DNA from 2 places in the Siminovitchia sp. FSL H7-0308 genome. Region 2 is predicted to be linked to the other one. Evidence: predicted binding sites of a transcription regulator. Region 2 holds the regulator's gene; the other holds the start of a gene.
The links. The regulator NrdR, encoded in region 2, represses ribonucleotide reductase genes. The targets are predictions, from matches to a motif close to AACACNATATATNGTGTT.
Positions count from the first base shown of each region.

Region 1 (10,131 bases), 570 kb from region 2:
TGTAAAAAATGTGGATTTGAGAGATGTCAAATTTTTCAAATTTCAACAGAATGTTGATGTAAACGGAGCGAAAGCTCTTGTTTCCCGAACTGGGTATACAGGTGAAGACGGGTTTGAAATTTACTGTAGCCCGAAAGACGCCACTCAAATATGGGAAGATCTGCTAAAAGCAGGCAAGGAAGAGGGGATTCAGCCTTGTGGCCTTGGTGCACGAGATACGTTGCGCTTCGAGGCGACTTTGCCGCTTTATGGACAGGAATTGTCCCCGGACATTTCTCCTTTAGAGGCAGGCATCGGATTTGCCGTAAAACTCAATAAAGAAGAGGACTTTATCGGAAAAGAAGCCCTGACAAAGCAAAAGGAAAACGGCGTTTCTAGAAGACTTGTAGGTATCGAAATGCTGGAGCGGGGCATCCCGAGGCATGGCTATTCCGTATATAAGAATGATGAAGAAATTGGGTTTGTCACGTCGGGAACACAATCTCCTACGCTGAAAAAAAACATCGGCCTTGCTCTCATTCAGTCTGAGTACAGTGAAGTAGGGAATGAGTTGGAAGTGGCTGTGCGCAAAAAACGTTTACAAGCAAAAATCATTAAAACGCCATTTTATACACGTCCAAAAAAATAGGATGGGGGAGAAAAATATGATCAAACATCGTTATTTGCCTATGACGGAAGAAGACAAGAAAGAAATGCTGCAAACGATCGGAGTAGATTCAATAGATGACTTATTTTCGGATATACCGGATAAAGTGCGATTCAAAAGGAAGTACAATATTAAAAAAGCCAAATCCGAATCCGCCTTATTAAAGGAGTTGTCTCGGCTTGCTGCCAAAAATGCCGATTTACAACAACATGTTTCGTTTTTGGGAGCGGGAGTGTACGACCATTATATCCCGACAATCGTTGACCATGTGATATCTCGATCAGAGTTTTACACCGCTTACACGCCTTATCAGCCGGAAATTTCTCAAGGTGAGCTCCAGGCCATTTTTCAATTTCAAACAATGATATGTGAATTAACAGGAATGGATGTTGCAAACTCTTCCATGTATGATGGCGGAACGGCGCTTGCAGAGGCGGCCATGCTCGCTGCCGGACATACAAGAAGAAAAAAAGTTCTCGTATCAAGGACGGTCCATCCCGAATCACGCGATGTATTAAAGACATATGCCAAAGGCCAGGCAGTTGAAGTGATAGAAATTCCCGATAAAGATGGTTTGACTGATTTGGAGGCTTTAAAGGCTGAAATCAACGAGGAGGTTGCTGCGGTAATTGTACAATACCCGAACTTCTTTGGCCAAATTGAGCCGCTTAAGAAAATTGAACCGCTCATCCATGACGTAAAAGGACTGTTGATCGTTTCCAGCAACCCGCTTTCTTTAGGTGTTTTAACACCTCCAGGCGCCATTGGTGCAGATATTGTGGTCGGAGATGCCCAGCCTTTCGGCATTCCCGCTTCCTTTGGCGGTCCGCATTGCGGCTATTTCGCCGTCACGAAAAAACTTATGCGAAAAGTTCCGGGAAGACTTGTTGGACAGACAACAGACGAAGACGGCAAGAGAGGTTTCGTTTTAACGCTGCAGGCGCGCGAGCAGCATATCCGGCGCGATAAAGCAACATCAAACATCTGTTCCAACCAAGCTTTGAACGCCCTGGCTGCATCTGTAGCCATGACGGCTTTGGGAAAACACGGTGTTAAAGAAATGGCTGTTCAAAATATCCAAAAAGCACATTATGCGAAAAACGCGTTGAAAGAAAGCGGATTTTCTATCGCGTTTGACGGGCCTCATTTCAACGAGTTTATTGTAAAGCTCCGTAAGCCTGTCGGGGAAATAAATGAAAAGCTGTTGGAAAAAGGATTCATTGGCGGATATGATGTAAGCCGTGAGTATCCGGAGCTGAAAAATCATATGTTGGTTGCCGTAACGGAGTTAAGAACAAAGGAAGAGATCGATCACTTCGTAAAAGAATTGGGGGATTGTCATGAGTAAAGAGAACTTGCCTCTTATTTTTGAAATGTCAACGCCGGGCCGTATCGGATACAGCCTTCCGGAATTAGATGTTCCAGAGGTTGATGTCCATCAATTTATCCCTTCGGATTATTTGCGGGAAGAAGAACCGGAACTTCCTGAAGTATCGGAATTGGATATTATGCGGCATTTTACGGAGCTTTCGAAGCACAATCACGGAGTAGACTCAGGTTTTTATCCACTCGGCTCTTGTACAATGAAATATAATCCTAAAATCAATGAACAGGTTGCCCGCTTCCCGGGCTTTGCCCATATTCATCCTTTGCAGCCGGAATCGTCCGTTCAAGGCGGGCTCGAACTAATGTATGATTTACAGGAGCATTTAAAAGAAATTACTGGAATGGATGAAGTGACCCTCCAGCCTGCCGCAGGCGCACATGGGGAATGGACCGGTTTAATGATGATCCGTGCTTACCATGAAGCAAATGGTGACACAAACCGGACGAAAGTCATCGTCCCGGATTCGGCACATGGGACCAACCCTGCTTCAGCGACAGTAGCGGGCTTGGAAACTGTTACTGTACGTTCCGGTGAAGACGGACTGGTTGATTTAGATCACTTAAAAGAGCTTGTTGGTCCAGATACAGCCGCACTGATGCTTACAAATCCTAATACACTTGGGCTATTTGAAGAACAAATTGTGGAGATGGCGGAAATTATCCATGGAGCAGGAGGCAAGCTGTACTATGATGGCGCAAACTTAAACGCTGTGATGTCCAAAGCCCGACCAGGCGATATGGGATTTGACGTCGTCCACTTGAATCTTCACAAAACGTTTACAGGCCCGCACGGAGGTGGCGGTCCCGGATCCGGACCTGTCGGTGTCAAAAAGGATTTAATTACGTATTTGCCAAAGCCTGTGATTACGAAACGCGATGATCAATTTGTCATTGATTACGACCGTCCCAATTCCATCGGCAGGGTAAAACCATTTTATGGAAACTTTGGAATCAACGTCAGGGCATACACATACATTCGTTCAATGGGGCCTGACGGCCTCAAGGCAGTGACGGAATACGCGGTTCTCAACGCCAATTATTTGATGAGAAAGCTCGCTCCGTATTTCGATTTGCCGTATGACAGGCACTGTAAACATGAATTTGTGTTAAGCGGAAAACGCCAAAAGAAATTGGGTGTCCGGACACTTGATATTGCCAAACGTCTCCTTGACTTTGGCTATCATCCGCCGACAATCTATTTTCCGCTCAACGTCGAAGAGTGTATGATGTTTGAACCGACTGAAACAGAGTCGAAAGAAACGCTTGACGGCTTTATTGATGCGATGATCCAAATTGCAAAGGAAGCGGAAGAAAATCCGGAGATTGTCCAAGAAGCACCTCATAATACTATTGTTAAAAGACTGGATGAAACCCAGGCTGCCAGAAAGCCGATTCTTCGGTATGAAAAAGCATAAAACATATCAGCCATAGTAAAGGCTGTATAAAAAAAGTACATTTGATAAGCTCCCCCTTAAGGGGAGCTTTTTATGTCCACCGCTTTTAGCGATCACAGCTTGTAAAGATACAGATTTTAACCAAAGATAAATAATTGGGCATGAGGGGGAAAACGACCCCATTTCTCTCCACTCTGCTTATGATAAATAGAAAAGCAAACATCTTCCAAAAGGAACTTACACATAAAGGAATAATCAAGGAAATGATCGTCCTTCATGAAAAGGTATTTACTGGTTATCATCGAATGACCCTCGTGAATTTAAAAAAGCCTTGGTCATAAAGAGCTAGTGGCGAGAATGATTCCTAAAACCAAACACACTCATGCACATGTGACGGATCACATTTTAAAGTGGGAATTTACAGCAGTAAAACAATGAAAGGACGTTCCTGAGTTTCAAGATGGTTTGGACAAAGAAGAAAGCCAATTTTAAAGCGCGATTTTTGATTTGCGTGATGATCCATTAAGGGTATTCCAAAACAAACAGAGTAGACAAAGCGAAAGATACATTCACTACGGTAAAACTTTCCCTTATCCAAAGCGACCGTGCTTATATTGCGTTGATACCGAGAACAGACACACATCAAGCATATGTATGAGTAACGAGCTATTGGGGAACAGTTTTGAAAGCTGTCCATAGCGATAAAGTAGATGCATATCAAGAAAAATGAAACGGCCTTAGTCCCTTTATATATAGAACTAAAACCGCTTATAGGTTTTTTATTATTTTCGCTGTTTACTTAGTGACAAGGGACAGTTCAAATTGATACGCCATTACCAAGTTTTAATAAGGTTCTTCAAAATGATGTGGTTCGCGATTTTTTCCAAGAAAAGAGTCCTTTTGAGTCAAAAAAATATGGCCGATGACGAGTAGTTAAGCTGTCGTATTTTTCTGGGCTTCTTTTATTTCCAACTCTTTCACTTTTGTCTCTGACAAGTACTCGACCTTAATTCCGAAAAGTGCCATCAAGATCGCAATGATTGGAACAGCATAGTTCATGACCGCGTATGGCGCATAATCAACAGGGTGGACTGCAAGAGTTGAAAAAATGAACACGCCACATGTATTCCATGGTACAAAGACCGAAGTGATGGTTCCGCCATCTTCTAGCGCTCGCGACAAGTTTTTGGAATGAAGTTTCTTATCTCTATATGCCTTTAAATACATTCTTCCAGGCAAAAGGATAGAAATATATTGTTCAGATGCTGTTGCATTTGTAAAGAAAGACGAGAAAATGGTTGTAACAATCAAGCTTTTACCTGTGCGAGCTAATTTCAGGATTTGAGCCACAATTGATTTCAGCATGCCTGTTTGTTCCATTACTCCGCCAAATGTCATTGCTACAATTGTCAATGATACAGTGTACATCATATCATCGATGCCACCACGGTTAAATAATTCATCCACCATCGCGTTTCCGGTTTTAATTGAATACCCGCCTTGAAGGGTATTGACAGCATCTGCAATTGAGCCGTCTTGTACAAAAATATAACAAATCCACCCCATAAAAACCCCAATAAAAAGGGCCGGAAGCGCTGGCATTTTTTTAGCCACCAAGATAATGACCAATACTGGGACGAGAAACAGCCAAGGAGAAATGACGAAATTCTCTTGTAATGCAGTTAAAATGTGACCGATTTCTCCGGCGTCCATAGAGGAAGAAGAGAATCCCCTTCCTAAAAAGATGTAGACGATAAAGGCGATGGCCAGTCCAGGGATTGTAGTGTAAATCATATGTTTAATATGATCGAATAAGTCAGTGCCCGTAATCCCCGCTGCCAAATTAGTCGTATCTGAAAGCGGTGACATTTTATCACCAAAATAGGATCCTGAAATAATCGCTCCGGCTACCATCGGTGCAGGGATGCCCATACTGATTCCGATCCCCATTCCGGCAACTCCGATCGTCCCCATTGTTGACCAAGAACTCCCGATGGCAAGCGTGACAACCGCACAGATTGCGCATATAGAAGCGAGAAATAATGAGGGTGTAATCATTTTCAGACCATAATAAATCATGGTTGCAATAATGCCACCGCCAATCCATGCCCCGATAATCATTCCAATAGTAATGATGATCAAAATGGCCGGCAGAGCCAGTCGAATCCCTTTGTATGCTCCTTCTTCGATAACATCCCATTTATAACCCAATCGCCAAGCGATGAAAGCGGACACAACTGTTCCCACAAGAAGCGGAATATGTGGACTTCCTTCAAACTTGATAATGGTAACTGCCATGACGGCTACCATCACGATTAACGGTATGATAGCCAGAAAGAAAGGAACATGTATTTCTGGCTTGTTTTCTTTCATGGATTTTCTCCTTTCAATTAAGTTTAACGTCAAAACTATAATAATATATAAAGGTGAATTGATAAATGCAAAATTTTTAAGCTCAGCGCAAAATTTTTTTGCGCTTTCGCAGTTGTTTCTATTATAATTCTGAAAAAAATAGGACACCTTAGTTGATCAGTTTAATAAAAATGAAATACCTGGCTCGCTTCGTTTGCTATGGCTTTAGATAGGAAAAGTTGAAATGCGTTTTATACCGACTTTCTGCAAGGTAAACCCACATTTGACCCGATGGAATTAAACAAGTTAATTCGACCTAACAAAGCAAGGGCAACATCTCAAAAGTTTCATCATTGAATGCAGCAAAAAGGGGACGTAACGGGAAAAGTATGTGTAAGAACGATCCGTTTCCTTTGTTTTCTGTACGAAATCGCTGTGGCCAACTCATGTACCATCATCTGCCTCCTGTTATTTTCCCATGAAAAACCCTCGTTATCCATAGATAAGAATAGTGAATATACCTACAAATCGATTCCCGCCATTCTTATCTTTTAGCAAAATAATGCTACACAATCTGTTGCCGAAGTTCCGTTATGCCAGTCCCTCCGCTTTCTTGAATAAGAATTCGTTTCTTAGAAATGATTGAATAAGGATTATTTTTTATTAGAACGTAAAAATGATTGCGCCATAATGAAAATGACACTTTGTTTTTCACAAGAGGTTTTGGTAAAAAAGATGGCAAGTTTTATTTGCTTGCCTAAGGATATGGAAGCCTGATAAATTTGATAGGCGAGGGTATGAATAAAGAGGGAAGACCTTTTATTTTTTGTGATTGGCAACATCGCCTTTATTTTATAAGATATAAAAGACGTTGATAGGCAGACTCACGTACGGTTATGTAAGAGGCCGGGGGATCCATTCCCCCTCCTGCTCAATGTCCATAAGTATTCTGGCGGTTTTTTTAATACCGCTCATTGCATACCGCTGTCCGGGCGCTTGTTTTATGATTTCTTTTTAATTTTTCCCGTCCAATTTTTGTAGCCGCCTTGCAGATGGTACAGCTGACGGTATCCTTTTTTGTAAAGAATTTGGGCGGCCCTTCCACTTCTCATCCCGCTTTGGCAATATAAGTAGACCGGTTTATCCGGACGAATTTCCTTCATTCTCATTTTTAACTGAGACATTGGAATACTTCTCGCGCCAAGGATATGGCCGCCGTCATATTCTTTCTGTTCACGCACATCGATGAGTTGTGCTTTGCGGTATCCGGCACGAAATTCATCTTCCGTCAGCGTTTTTAATATTTTCTTTTGTTGGAAATAGTTAAAAAGAGAAAAAGCAATAACTACCACCAACAAGCCAATTGTTGTATAAAGAAGTACCAACTCCATAGCCCCTTTCTAGTAATAACCCTATTCTCTATTATATTCTCCAAATGACGATGAATCAAAGTTTTTTCCTCTATTCCACTCCAACAAAAAGTAAAATGTTAAATTTGTTGAAAATCAACGATTTGTGCTGTGGTATCGGTTAATCTCTTCTTTTATCTCCCGGAATCTCTTAATTTTAAATTTGACAAATGACGATTGTTTAGCTCCGAAACACAATATATAGTAGAGTTGTTTCAAAATAAAATCAATATATTGTGTTTAAGGATTGATTTTCTGGATAAATATATGGTAACGTATCTATGACAGATACATAAGTAAGGTAACTTACCCGAAATGTTTTTGAGAAGGAGTTGGCAAAATGTCTGTTGCATTTACGAAAAAACCGAATCTAAATATTGAAAGGCTTAATGAAGACATTCAATTATTTAAGCATGTTCATCCTATCACACCTGATATGCGAATTACCCACAAAGGGGTCTCAAGACTTGTCATGATTGACAGGTATGCATATAAAGATACCGAAAAAATCACTTTGAGTGAAGGTGACTTCGTCGTGTTGACGATTAAAGAAGACCCGAAGTTTCCGGCAAGGGGATTGGGCTTCATCCAATCCATTGATTGGGAAGAAAAGACAGCCGAAGTGATTGTCGAAGAGGAGTACCGAAGTGCCTTGGAGGATGAGGTAGAGAGAGAAACAGGCATCATTGTCCGTCCTCTTGATATTATAGAAAAACCATTGGAAGTTTTTTACGAGCAAATTGCAAAAAGAAATGCAACAGGTCTTGCCTCCGTCGAAAAAACGGAAGAGAAAAGACAAGAATGGTTCGAAAAATTTTATGAAGAGCTGGTTAATTTGCATTTCGTCCCTGCCGGACGAGTCTTATATGGAGCGGGCTCCGGTACGGATGTCACTTATTTTAACTGTTATGTGATGCCATTTGTCGCTGATTCGCGCGAAGGTATTTCCGAACATAGAAAACAAGTAATGGAAATTATGAGCCGCGGTGGGGGCGTCGGAACAAATGGATCGACATTGAGACCGCGCAATACGTTGGCTCGCGGAGTAAACGGAAAATCTTCCGGCTCTGTTTCTTGGCTGGATGATATTGCCAAACTGACACATCTCGTCGAACAGGGAGGATCTCGTCGGGGCGCGCAAATGATCATGCTTGCCTCTTGGCATCCTGATATTGTGGAATTTATCATCTCCAAAATGCAAAATCCGCGTATTCTGCGCTTTTTAATTGAAAACACCACGGACCCGGTCATCAAAAAGCACGCAAAAGATAAATTGAAATTCACCCCGCTTACACAAGCGGAGGAAGCTATGTATCAAGGTGTCCTCAACTATCGAAATATACCCTGCCATGGCGGTTTCAACGAAGAAATATTCCAAAACGCCGAAGAAAAATTAAGGGAAGGCGGAACATATTCAGTTCATAATCCTGAATTTTTAACAGGAGCCAATATTTCGGTATGTATTACAAAGGAGTTTATGGAAGCTGTAGAAAAGGACACCGAATATGAACTTTGTTTCCCAGATGTCGAGAATTACGAAGAGGAAGAAATGACCATTTACAATGAACAGTGGCACAAGGTGGGAGATGTTCGCGAGTGGAAAAGACTTGGCCACAAAGTGCGTGTTTACCGTAAAATGAAAGCCCGCGAACTGTGGAACCTTATCAATATTTGTGCGACGTATTCTGCGGAACCAGGCATTTTCTTTATTGACAATGCAAACGAAATGACGAATGCGCAAGCATACGGACAAAAAGTGGTAGCGACCAATCCTTGCGGTGAGCAGCCATTGGCTCCTTACTCCGTATGTAATTTGGCGGCTGTGAACCTAGCGCAAATGGCTGATAAAAAGAAAAAGGATGTCGACTTTGAAAAATTAAGACAAACAGTAAAAGTCGGCGTGAGAATGCAGGATAACGTAATTGATGCAACACCATACTTCTTGGAAGAGAATAAAAAACAGGCACTTGGCGAGCGCCGGATCGGTCTTGGTGTCATGGGATTAGCAGATTTGCTCATCTATTGTGAAAAGGAATATGGCTCCAAGGAAGGAAATGAGCTTGTAGATCAAGTGTTTGAAGTCATTGCAACAACCGCCTATGAAGAGTCTATTGAATTGGCAAAAGAAAAGGGCAGCTTCCCGTTTTTAAGAGGAGAAACAGAGGCGGAGACAGCCAAGCTTCGCGAGGCATTTACCAACACCGGCTTTATGAAGGGAATGCCAGAAGAAATTCGTGAATCGATCAAAGAGCACGGCATTCGCAACTCGCACCTTCTGACTGTAGCTCCAACTGGCTCCACCGGAACAATGATTGGCTGCTCAACAGGGCTTGAACCATACTTCTCCTTTACGTATTACCGCAGCGGCCGCCTCGGAAAATTCATTGAAGTGAAGGCCGACATTGTGGAAGAGTATCTGAGGGAGCATCCGGAAGCAGATAAGGACAAATTGCCGCATTGGTTTATTACGGCAATGGATCTTTCCCCTGAAGCTCATGCGGATGTACAGTGCATCATCCAGCGTTGGATTGACAGCTCCATATCCAAAACGGTCAATGCGCCGAAAGGATATACCGTCGAGCAGGTCGAAAAAGTGTACGAGCGGTTGTATAAAGGCGGAGCCAAAGGTGGTACCGTATATGTTGATGGCAGCCGTGATTCACAGGTGCTCACATTAAAAGCAGAGGATAACAGCTTTGAGGAAAAGCAGGAAACCGAGCAGCCGGAACGCCCTGTCGTATTAGTTGATACCATTCAAGATGTCCGTTCGACGAGTGTGACGATCGGCTCCGAATTGGGGAATACATGTCCAGTCTGCCGCAAAGGACAGGTAAAAGAGATCGGCGGATGCAATACTTGTGATAATTGCAACGCTCAGTTAAAATGTGGACTATAACCAACATAGTCGGCTGACCCGTTTATTCGGGTCAGTTTTTTTTAGGGA
Region 1 is NZ_CP150282.1:1,551,075-1,561,205, forward strand. It holds gene gcvT (glycine cleavage system aminomethyltransferase GcvT) at 1-628, shown strand, start outside; gene gcvPA (aminomethyl-transferring glycine dehydrogenase subunit GcvPA) at 648-1,994, shown strand; gene gcvPB (aminomethyl-transferring glycine dehydrogenase subunit GcvPB) at 1,987-3,447, shown strand; gene nhaC (Na+/H+ antiporter NhaC) at 4,360-5,799, opposite strand; gene MHB50_RS07335 (rhodanese-like domain-containing protein) at 6,780-7,169, opposite strand; gene MHB50_RS07340 (vitamin B12-dependent ribonucleotide reductase) at 7,528-10,083, shown strand.
Region 1: the regulator NrdR is predicted to act here: its motif matches at 7,411-7,428, upstream of MHB50_RS07340 (vitamin B12-dependent ribonucleotide reductase).

Region 2 (10,131 bases):
CTGTAAATGCCGTCAGTTCTTTTCGTTTCCCCAAACACATCGCTGTAACAATGTCGATAATTTGTATGCGCTCCTCTTCATTCTCATAAAAAAAGTGAGTGGACAACATCTTATCCAAAAATTCGGCTCTTTTTACATTTATAATAAAGTCCGTTAAAGCTTCTGCATAACGATCCGTGTTTTCGTCTCGCGGAAAAAAGAATACATAACGGTTTTGTTGTTTTGTATAGGATAAATGTACGCCCGTTTTGGTAAAGAAAGATTGTAACTGACAAGCATCCTCTTCAGTTAAAAAAATGAGTTCCAAGACGGCCCCCTCCTCATTCAAAAACTTTACTGCACTGATATATGTATATGGAGGGCACGTCCACGCTATGCCAATGAATGAAAAAAGCGATGGATTTAACTGGGAATGGCGCCGTTAAAAAGCTGCGGAACGGGATTGCGAGATTTTTGTGGGAAAAGTCGCCAGCTTTTCATCGTTTTCGCCAAGTAGCAACTATTCATTTCATTGGAATAACACGATCTGTAACATGGCTTTGGCTTGCCGTTTTGTTTGTCTGGGCTTTTGTCGGGCTTGATTTTCCTCCAGAAGGAATCATTGGAAATAAGCTTAAACATGGCGCAGTTCGTTTTTTGACTTGACTTGCAACCACGTTTAAAGATCGCCATTTGGAACCGTAAAGATCTGGCACATGGAAAATACCTGGAGTTTTCAATTCAAAACGAAGCAGGAGATGTATCCTGCGGCCTAACTTTACACTGCGGGCAGCATGAAAACAGCCTGCATCCTTCACAAAGCATAGTCAGGATACAGGCTGTTTTTTGACAGTACGGTGGAGGCGGGCTTTTTATTTTTGACAGGCCGGTAAATGCAGGCTTATTTATGTCTTCGGTTCGGTCCATCAAGTTTGATCGGCTTGGCAAGATATTTTATGCGCTCCATAATCCGTTTGGCTTTCATCTTCTCTTCTTCACCACGTTGGGTATAAGTTAAGTGGTGTTCAAGACTTTGAAAATCAAAATTAGAAGTAAAAAAGGTTGGAAGATGTTCGTGCATGCGGTATTGCAAAATAGAGCCGAGAATTTCGTCCCTCGTCCAGCTTGACATCGATTCCGCGCCAATGTCATCAAGCATCAGGATGTGCGCGTTTTTGGCAAGCTCCAGCTTCTCACTCAATGTTTGATCGCCAAGTGATTGTTTCATTTCCCGGAAAAACTCCGGGACGTAAACGATAAAAGAGGACACCCCTTTTTCCGCCAATTGATTGGCAATTGCCCCCAACAAATAAGATTTACCGACACCGAAACCTCCATATAAAAACAAACCTTTCATTTTCTTTTGCGGGTCGAATTCGGCGGCAAATTTTTCCGCATATTCGAAAGCATCAATCCTGCCGGGGCTGTCCAGAGAAAAATCGGCAAAGGATGCTTGTAATATATCCTTCGGAACATAAAAGCTCTTAATCAATTTTTCTGTTTTTCTTCGCTCGTCATCAATGAGCTTTTTGGCACATGGCCTGTAATGAACCTCGATCGTTTGGCCATTTATGACGAGAGAAGGTTCATATCCCTCCATCATATTCATACAGTTGGCAAGATCCGGACAATCCGCGCAATTTTTTGTTTGGGATATGTATTCGTAAAGCTTGATTAAGTTGGTTTCGACCATGGTTCTCGTGACGAGTCCGGCGTTTTCTCTGATAAACGCTTGGACATCGGGATGATGTAGCACTTCCTGCTTCAAATCTTCAAACCTTCTTTTAAAAGCCTCTCCCCCGGAAAGCCTGCTTAATGTATCATTGATTCGTTCCACCTTTTTCACCTCCCTGTTTTTGATATTTTTGTTGAATGGCTTTCAATCTGCGGCGACGTTCATCCAGTTTATCGGAACCCTTTGCAGTCTGTGACTGGCTTGTTGGGACTTGTTCTTGATCTTCATCCAGAAACCAGTCAGGAAGCATTTCCGTTCGAATTGGTTTTTTCCGTGCTTCCTTCCCGTCTTTTTTGCTGCTTGCCCATGATTGATATTGGCGATGTTCGCTTTTCGCCAATTCCATCGCCGCTTTGACTGTTTTTATTTTTTTTCGGGCCCAATGGGAAGCGATTTTTTCCATATAATTTTTGGACAGCTTCATATCTGTTTTTAACATGACATAGTGGATCAGCACATTTATGACTCCGGGGTCAAGCTTCTGGCCAAGCATCACATCTTCTACAGCAGTCAAATCAGACATTGCCGGCAGTGCGCCCCCCGATAGATCAATTAATAACTGACGGGGTGATGTCGTTTCCAAATAGTAAATCAACTTACTCTCTTTGGTATCTCCTGGCCCTTCGCTTTCGCGCAGATTCGGCGGCTGAAGCCGGTTGACCAATTGCGGAAGCATATCTTCATTTTCCATTTGATACCAGTCACGTGCCCATTTTCTCAGTTCATCGAGATCAATCGTTTCATCTGCTGTCATGCTGGAAAGAATGATTTTTTGCATTTCCACCTCGTTGATCGAGTAAAGGAACGCCAGCTTTTTGATCGTATCTTTTACAGTCGGCGTCAACAGTTTTCTGGGAACCATAGAAGTTGTTAAACCTGATAATAACAAATCAAAGTCAAAATGATTTCCAGAAATTTGAATCGGCTCCGCCGTTTTTCGCTGAACAAAGGAAGTGTTCTCTTCAGGTTCGCTCGCCTTTTCACCTTTTCCTGAATGCAATGCTTCAACGCTCATTGAAGTAAACACATCTTGGAATGTGCGGGTAATTTCTTTGTATTCAGCAGACTTTATATTTTTTTCCAAAAATTGGCCTTTCAGTTTCATAAAGTGAGTGTGGCCTATTTTTTGATAAAGATAGATATTTAACATACCATCTGTAAAAAACTGTTCGGCAGATAACGGGGGCTGAAGTTCATAAATATAGGCTCTTTTTTCATCGGTGCTTTTTCTGTAAGTTTTTAAAAGTCCGATCCCTTCCAGTTTTAATCTTGCTTCGTAAATTTCTTCCAAGTTGAGTTCCATTAAATTCATCAGTTGATAATGGTTCCATTCATTTGAAGATAGGCTGTTTTTTTCCACGGCATATGTAAGTGTATTGTATAAATTTGTACTGACTACTCCGATAAGAGGCTGGTATAAAAGTGAAATCACTTTCTTATCATATTCATGGAGTACACCGTTCATTGTAACAAAAAGACTATCGACAGGCTGAACTTCATTCCAATATTGCTTCACGCCAAACACACTTTCACTAATCTTTTTTAATCAATTCTTTTAACTCGTCAAGAAATACATTAATATCTTTAAACTGTCTATATACGGAAGCGAAGCGGACGTATGCCACTTCATCCACTTTTGCCAACTTGTCCATAACCATTTCTCCGATTATTTCGGATTTCACTTCAGGCTGGCCCAGACGGCGCAGTTCGCTTTCAATGTCATTTGTAATTTTTTCAAGCTGATCAAGGGTGACAGGGCGTTTTTCACAAGCCCTAATCAAACCGCGTAAAATTTTTTCACGGCTGAATTCTTCACGTATCCCTTCTTTTTTAATGACGATTAGAGGCATTTCTTCGACTCTTTCAAAGGTGGTGAAGCGGTGGGAACAGCGTTCACATTCCCTTCTTCTTCTGATGGACCTCCATTCGTCCGCCGGTCTCGAGTCTACGACACGTGTACCATTATGCTTGCATGAAGGACATTTCATCTTCTCAGCTCCGTTCCAGTGTGCTTCTCCCATTATACAGCAATTGAAGAGGAAAGAAAAAGGAGAAAAACGGGAGGCAGGGGATTGCCTTGAAAAGCTTTTCGGTAAAACAGCATAAAAGGAAAAATGATACATAAAATATCTTGTTTATACGGATTGATATGGTACAGTAAATATATATAAATAGGAAATTTGGAGGGGGAGTCCTTTGAAAGAAAGCACTAAGGAAGAAATAGTTTCCTGGATGAAATCACTCGCATTTGCAGTTATTATCACACTTGTTTGCAGACAATTTCTCTTCTCGCCCATCACTGTATTTGGAGAATCCATGTCGCCTTCCTTTGAGGATCACGACAAGGTAATCATTAGCAAAACCTCCAAAATTCAACGGTTTGATGTGGTTGTTTTTGATGCGCCGGACAACGAAAATGAGCACTATATTAAACGTGTCATTGGACTTCCGGGAGACAGCATTGAAATGAAAAATGACACTCTTTATATCAATGGAAAGCGATTCAAGGAGCCGTATTTAACGGAAAATAAAGAAAACAATCCATTTCACAAACTGACCGAGGACTTTTCTTTACAGGAGAAAACTGGAAAAGCCAAGGTTCCGGAACAAATGTTGTTCGTGATGGGCGATAACCGCTTAAACAGCAAGGATAGCCGTACATTCGGGCTCATTTCTTATGATGCTGTGATTGGCGAAGTAAAATTCCGCATTTATCCATTTGAAGCATTTGGGCCATCCAGCTAATGACGGTTCATATAGCATCCTGCTATTGAGGTATAAGACGAGAAGGAAAATCGGTAATGAAGAGCTGGCCAATGTTGCCCGTTATTATCGGAAAGCTATTTACATTGATGAAGCTTTTTCGAACAGGCTTTATATTGGTGGAAGCTTATCGAGTTCCTTCGTTGGACGGACACGATAAAACAGATGGATGGCCGGGTTTGGGCTTTCTTCCCTTGGACGGCTACGACTAGCCGGGTTTGGGACGCTTTTGCGATTTTTTTCTTAGGTGCGGTTCGCAGGGGTTTGGTAACCGCTTTTGCGATTTTTCTTGAGGTGCTGTTCGCAGGGGGTTGTGACCGCTTTTGTGATTTCCTGCCTTGGACGGGACGATGAACAATAGATGGATGAACTCTTTTACGATTTTCTCTCTTGGATAAGGACGATTAGTCGGGTTTGGTAACCGCTTTTGCGATTTTTCACACTTGATGGCAAGGTTGACCTTGAAAGAATTTCATGCCGTATTTACTAAAAGCACCTTCGGAATGGCGCATGTTATTTTAACATACACGTCCGAAGGTGTTTTATGTTTCTCATTTCAACAGGTCGGTGCAGATCAAACAGATTTTTCCGCCTGATTGATTTTAAGGGCTTTTTAGAAAACCCTAAATTAACCAGCTTTTACTTCTTTTTTGTTTAGTAAGGATGCTACATAAGTAACGAGATCCACTACACGACAAGAGTATCCCCACTCATTATCATACCAAGCCAATACTTTGACTTTTTTTCCTTCCATGACAATTGTGGAAAGTCCATCAATAATCGCAGAGTGCGGGTTTGTATTAAAATCAATCGAGACGAGTGGTTCTGTTGTAAATTCCAATATACCGTTTAAAGAACCATTGGCCGCTTTTTTAAACGCATTGTTGATCTCTTGTACGGTTACTTCGCGTTTTACATCCACAACTAGATCTACAAGCGATACGTTTGGTGTTGGTACGCGAAGTGCCATTCCGTGTAACTTCCCTTTTAATTGAGGGAGGACAAGCGACAAAGCTTTTGCAGCCCCGGTTGTTGTGGGAATGATGGATTGAGCGCATGCTCGGGCACGGCGCAAGTCTTTATGCGGGTTATCAAGGTTCTTTTGGTCATTTGTATAAGCATGAACAGTTGTCATTAAACCATTCTCGATTCCGAATGAATCGTCCAGTACTTTTGCAACAGGCGCAAGACAGTTAGTCGTACAGGAAGCATTTGAAATAATGTCATGCTTATCAATGTTTAAGTCGTTTTCGTTTACTCCCATCACAATTGTAACATCTTCATTTTTCCCTGGCGCGGTCAAGATGACTTTTTTGGCACCGGCCTCAAGATGCATTGCAGCCTTGTCACGAGCGTTAAATTTTCCCGTCGCTTCAATGACAATGTCTATATTCAATTCATCCCACGGAAGTTCACGAGGATTGCGGTTATTTAACAATGTAATTTCCTTGCCGTTAACTACAAGGGCTTGTTCTTTCGGTTGCACATCAGCCTCGAATTTTCCGTGAGTTGTATCGTATTTAATAAGATGGGCAAGCGTTTCAGGCGGATAACTGGCATTGATCGCCACGATATTAAAACGGTCCTCCATGATCGCTTTTCTAAATACCATGCGGCCAATACGGCCAAATCCATTAATCGCAACATTAGCCTTCATCATTACCGGGAGCCCCCTATATAGTGTTATACTGTAATTTCATATTATCGTAATTAGTATAACATAATTATCATAAAAAGGAACAATAAAATGTGTCTGTTATCTTAACCAAAAACAAGAGCGCCCATCCACTCCTGTTTAAGGTACCATTTTCCATTTTTTAATGAGGTCTTCGACTTGTCTTTCTGTTTCACTGAGCGAACCATTATTATCAATCACAGCATCGGCCATTTCCTTTTTCTGTCTTAATGGCAGTTGCGATGCGATCCGTGCCCGGGCTTCATCTTCCCTGAACGAATTTCTTTCCATAAGTCTTTGGAGTTGTGTTTCTTCGTCAACGTAAACGACAATCGTTTTATCGACCATATGAAGGAGATTACTTTCAAACAATAACGGAATATCCAAAATGATTGTTTTTTTTCCGTTTTGAATGGCCGCTTCCTGCCACTCTTTCATTTTTTCCCGAACAGCGGGATGTACGATGGCATTCAGCTTCTTTCTTTTTTCCTCATCATTGAATACAATAGTTCCAAGCTTTTCCCTATTGAGTGTCCCGTCATTTTGTATAATGCCCTCGCCAAATTGACTTACCACCTGCTTATATGCGGATGCTCCGGGTTCAACAACCTTTCTTGCCGCGAGGTCTGCATCAACTATTGTAAATCCGCGTTGTTCAAGCATTTGGGAAACAGTGCTTTTGCCGCTTGCGATTCCTCCGGTTAAACCTATGATCAATGCCATGAAACTAGCCTCTTTCCACTACATTTTTAAAATGCCAATTAGTATGAGTAATAACCCCGGAAAAAAAGTGATTTTTTGCATTGCTTTCATATGAGAGAATAACTTGCCAAGCGCAAGCCCGGCACTTAAAAAAAGAACACCTGACAAGGCAGCAGCCCCGGATAAAAGCAAAGGACTAAAACCAAGCATGGCCGCACCGATCCCCACCCCAAAAGCATCAAGAGAAAGGGCGGCACCAAGCATGATCGCTTCCAGTCCGGTGATCGTGCCCGAACTGTCAAAATCTGCTCGTGTCGGCTTTTTCAAAATGTGAATGACAATGCCGAGCGATTTAATTTCCCAGTTAAATTCAAATTTCTCATGCGACCCCGAATGTTCTATTTCTGATCTAAAAAATTGAAATATGATCCAACTGCCGATGATAATCAATATCATGCCGCCAATCCGGCTGGCAGCAAGCGGCGATAAAAAACTTTGAATGAACTGCCCAAACAACATGGCGATGCCAAGCGAAAGGGCGGTACAAAATGCGATTATCATAATGGATTTAAATGGTATTCTCATTTTCCTAAGGCCATATGCGAATCCGGTGCCCAATCCATCCAAACTGATTGCAACCGCCAGCAATAAAAGAGAGATGTAGCTCATCGGCCAGCTCCTTTCCCTTCAATGTCGGTAAATCAGTATATGAAATGAGCTGGCTGATGGTTAATCACATTTGGGCGTAACACACCTCAAGGCATTTATTCAATTATTTGGCATGATGGACAAAAATGGGTTCCTCTTCCCGCAGCTTTGATCTTTTCAAGCAGTGTACCGCAGCTTACACATTCTTGGCCATTTCTTCCATAAACGTGAAGGCTATTTTGAAATGAGCCGGCCAAGCCTAGAGAATTCATGTACGTATTGACAGAACTCCCTCCGGCTTCTATGGCTTCGTTCAGCGTTTCAATCATTTGGCTTGTCAGCACCCGCGCTTCTTCTTCCGTTATCGTTTTTGCCCTCCGGCACGGGTGAATGCCGGCTCTGAACAGGACTTCATCCGCATATATGTTCCCGAGGCCGGCGACGATCGCTTGATCGAGTAGTACCGCCTTGATGATCCGGTCGGTTTTTTTGAGACGATCCATTAAATATTCGGCGGAAAAATCAGCGGAAAAAGGCTCTGGCCCCAACTTGGAGAGCGGAAGCTGGCCTTGCTCCGTCCCTTTTTTAAACAAATGCATTGTCCCGAACTTGCGGACATCACGGTAACGCAATTCCTCTCCATCCGTCAGACAAAACACAACGTGTGTATGCTTATCGGATGGATCACCCTTTTTATGAACGCTGTAATGCCCCTCCATACGTAAATGGGAGACAAGCGAATAGTCATCCAATTCAAATACAAGGAACTTTCCTTTTCTATTAAGTCCACGAAACGTCTGCCCGCGCAACGCGTCTTGAAATTGCTCGATTTCCAGTGGATAATGAATGATTTTGGGCCACCCAATGTGTATATCTTCCACTGTTTTCCCCTTTACCAGCTTTAATAAAGAGCGGCACACATTTTCCACTTCAGGCAATTCCGGCATCGATCCTTCCCCCCGTTGTCTTTCTGGTTCTGTTTTTTTCCCGCATTAACTGGCAGTACGACCTCCGCTTCAATTGGTAAAGTGAAGAGCATCTCCCAGCATGGCTCGAGTGCTTCACAAATAAAACACACGTTGATTGAAGTTTCTCCTTATCCAGCATTAACTGGCAGTACGACTTCCACTTCAATTGGTAAAGTGAGGAGCATCTCCCAGCATAGCTCGAGTGGTTTCACAAATAAAACACACGTTGATTGAAGTTTCGCCTTATCCAGCATTAACTGGCAACAAGCCCCCTCACTTCAAGAATTCCCGGTAAAGCAAGATTGGAAATGGGAGGAGCTATCGCCAGTAAAAGTCGACAGGACAGGAAAAAACTTCGACAGTGACACATCTCACCCAGTAAAAGTGTCCAATTATTCAAGAAGTCGACAAAGGCCTTGCGACGTACAGGTCCAGGATGTAGCGTACAAGTAAAGCGGACGTCGCTGCTTACACTTGCCAATAGCGGCTTTCGATTTTATTTCTATCAATGGGAAAATGCGGCTGGCGCCGTACCGTGTGGTACTGCCTGGCCTGTATTCCCCCACATCCTGGGGTGGGCCTCCCAGCTGATTGCTGTTTCACCTTATTTAGCATCGTACCATGTCGGTCCGTACGCATAGTCCACTTTCAGCGGAACTTTCAGCTCCAGCGCGTTTTCCATGACGCTTGGTACAAGTACCTTTAATTTTTCTATCTCATCTTTAGGCACTTCAAAGATTAACTCATCATGCACTTGGAGCAGGAGGCGCGCTTGAAGCCCGGTTTCTTCCAGTTTTTCCGCCATCTCGACCATCGCTTTCTTAATGATATCGGCCGCACTCCCTTGAATGGGGGTGTTCATGGCGGTTCGTTCGCCAAAACTTCTCACATTAAAATTTCTGCTCATAATTTCAGGTATATATCTTCTCCGGTGCAAAAGAGTGGATACATAGCCCTTTTGCTTTGCTTCCAACACGATGTCTTCCATATAATTTTTCACACCCGGAAAACTTTGCAAATAGCGCTCAATAAATTTTCCGGCCTCTTTTCTTGTAATTCCCAAGTTTTGCGATAAACCGTAATCGCTGATTCCGTATATGATTCCAAAGTTTACTGCTTTTGCCTGCCGCCTCATATTAGGGGTGACTTCCTCTTTGCTGACATGGAACACATCCATCGCAGTTTTTGTATGAATGTCCATATCTTGGCGAAAGGCCTCGATTAAATTTTCATCCTCCGCAATATGGGCGAGGACACGCAATTCAATTTGCGAATAATCCGCTGCAAAAATCACCCAGTCTTTCTGGGACGGGATGAATGCCTGGCGAATTTTCCGCCCTTCCTCAAGCCGGATCGGAATGTTTTGCAAATTGGGATCTGTAGAGCTGAGTCTTCCTGTTTGTGTTAAAGCTTGGTTAAATCGGGTGTGTACTTTGTCGGTGTCTTTTTGTACCACTTTAAGCAAACCTTCAATATAAGTTGATTGCAGCTTTCCAAGCTGGCGGTAGTTTAAAATTTCCTGGATGATTTCATGTGAAGGTGCCAGCTTCTCCAAAACATCCGCAGCTGTGGAATAGCCTGTTTTTGTTTTTTTAATGACTGGAAGTCCAAGCTTTTCAAAGAGGATGACCCCGAGCTGCTTCGGTGAATTAATGTTAAAT
Region 2 is NZ_CP150282.1:984,673-994,803, reverse strand. It holds gene MHB50_RS04755 (putative sporulation protein YtxC) at 1-307, opposite strand, end outside; gene MHB50_RS04750 (hypothetical protein) at 397-645, shown strand; gene dnaI (primosomal protein DnaI) at 881-1,816, opposite strand; gene MHB50_RS04740 (replication initiation and membrane attachment family protein) at 1,800-3,230, opposite strand; gene nrdR (transcriptional regulator NrdR) at 3,247-3,702, opposite strand; gene lepB (signal peptidase I) at 3,911-4,459, shown strand; gene MHB50_RS04725 (hypothetical protein) at 4,516-4,689, shown strand; gene MHB50_RS04720 (glyceraldehyde-3-phosphate dehydrogenase) at 5,106-6,134, opposite strand; gene coaE (dephospho-CoA kinase) at 6,273-6,875, opposite strand; gene ytaF (sporulation membrane protein YtaF) at 6,894-7,523, opposite strand; gene mutM (DNA-formamidopyrimidine glycosylase) at 7,619-8,449, opposite strand; gene polA (DNA polymerase I) at 9,075-10,131, opposite strand, start outside.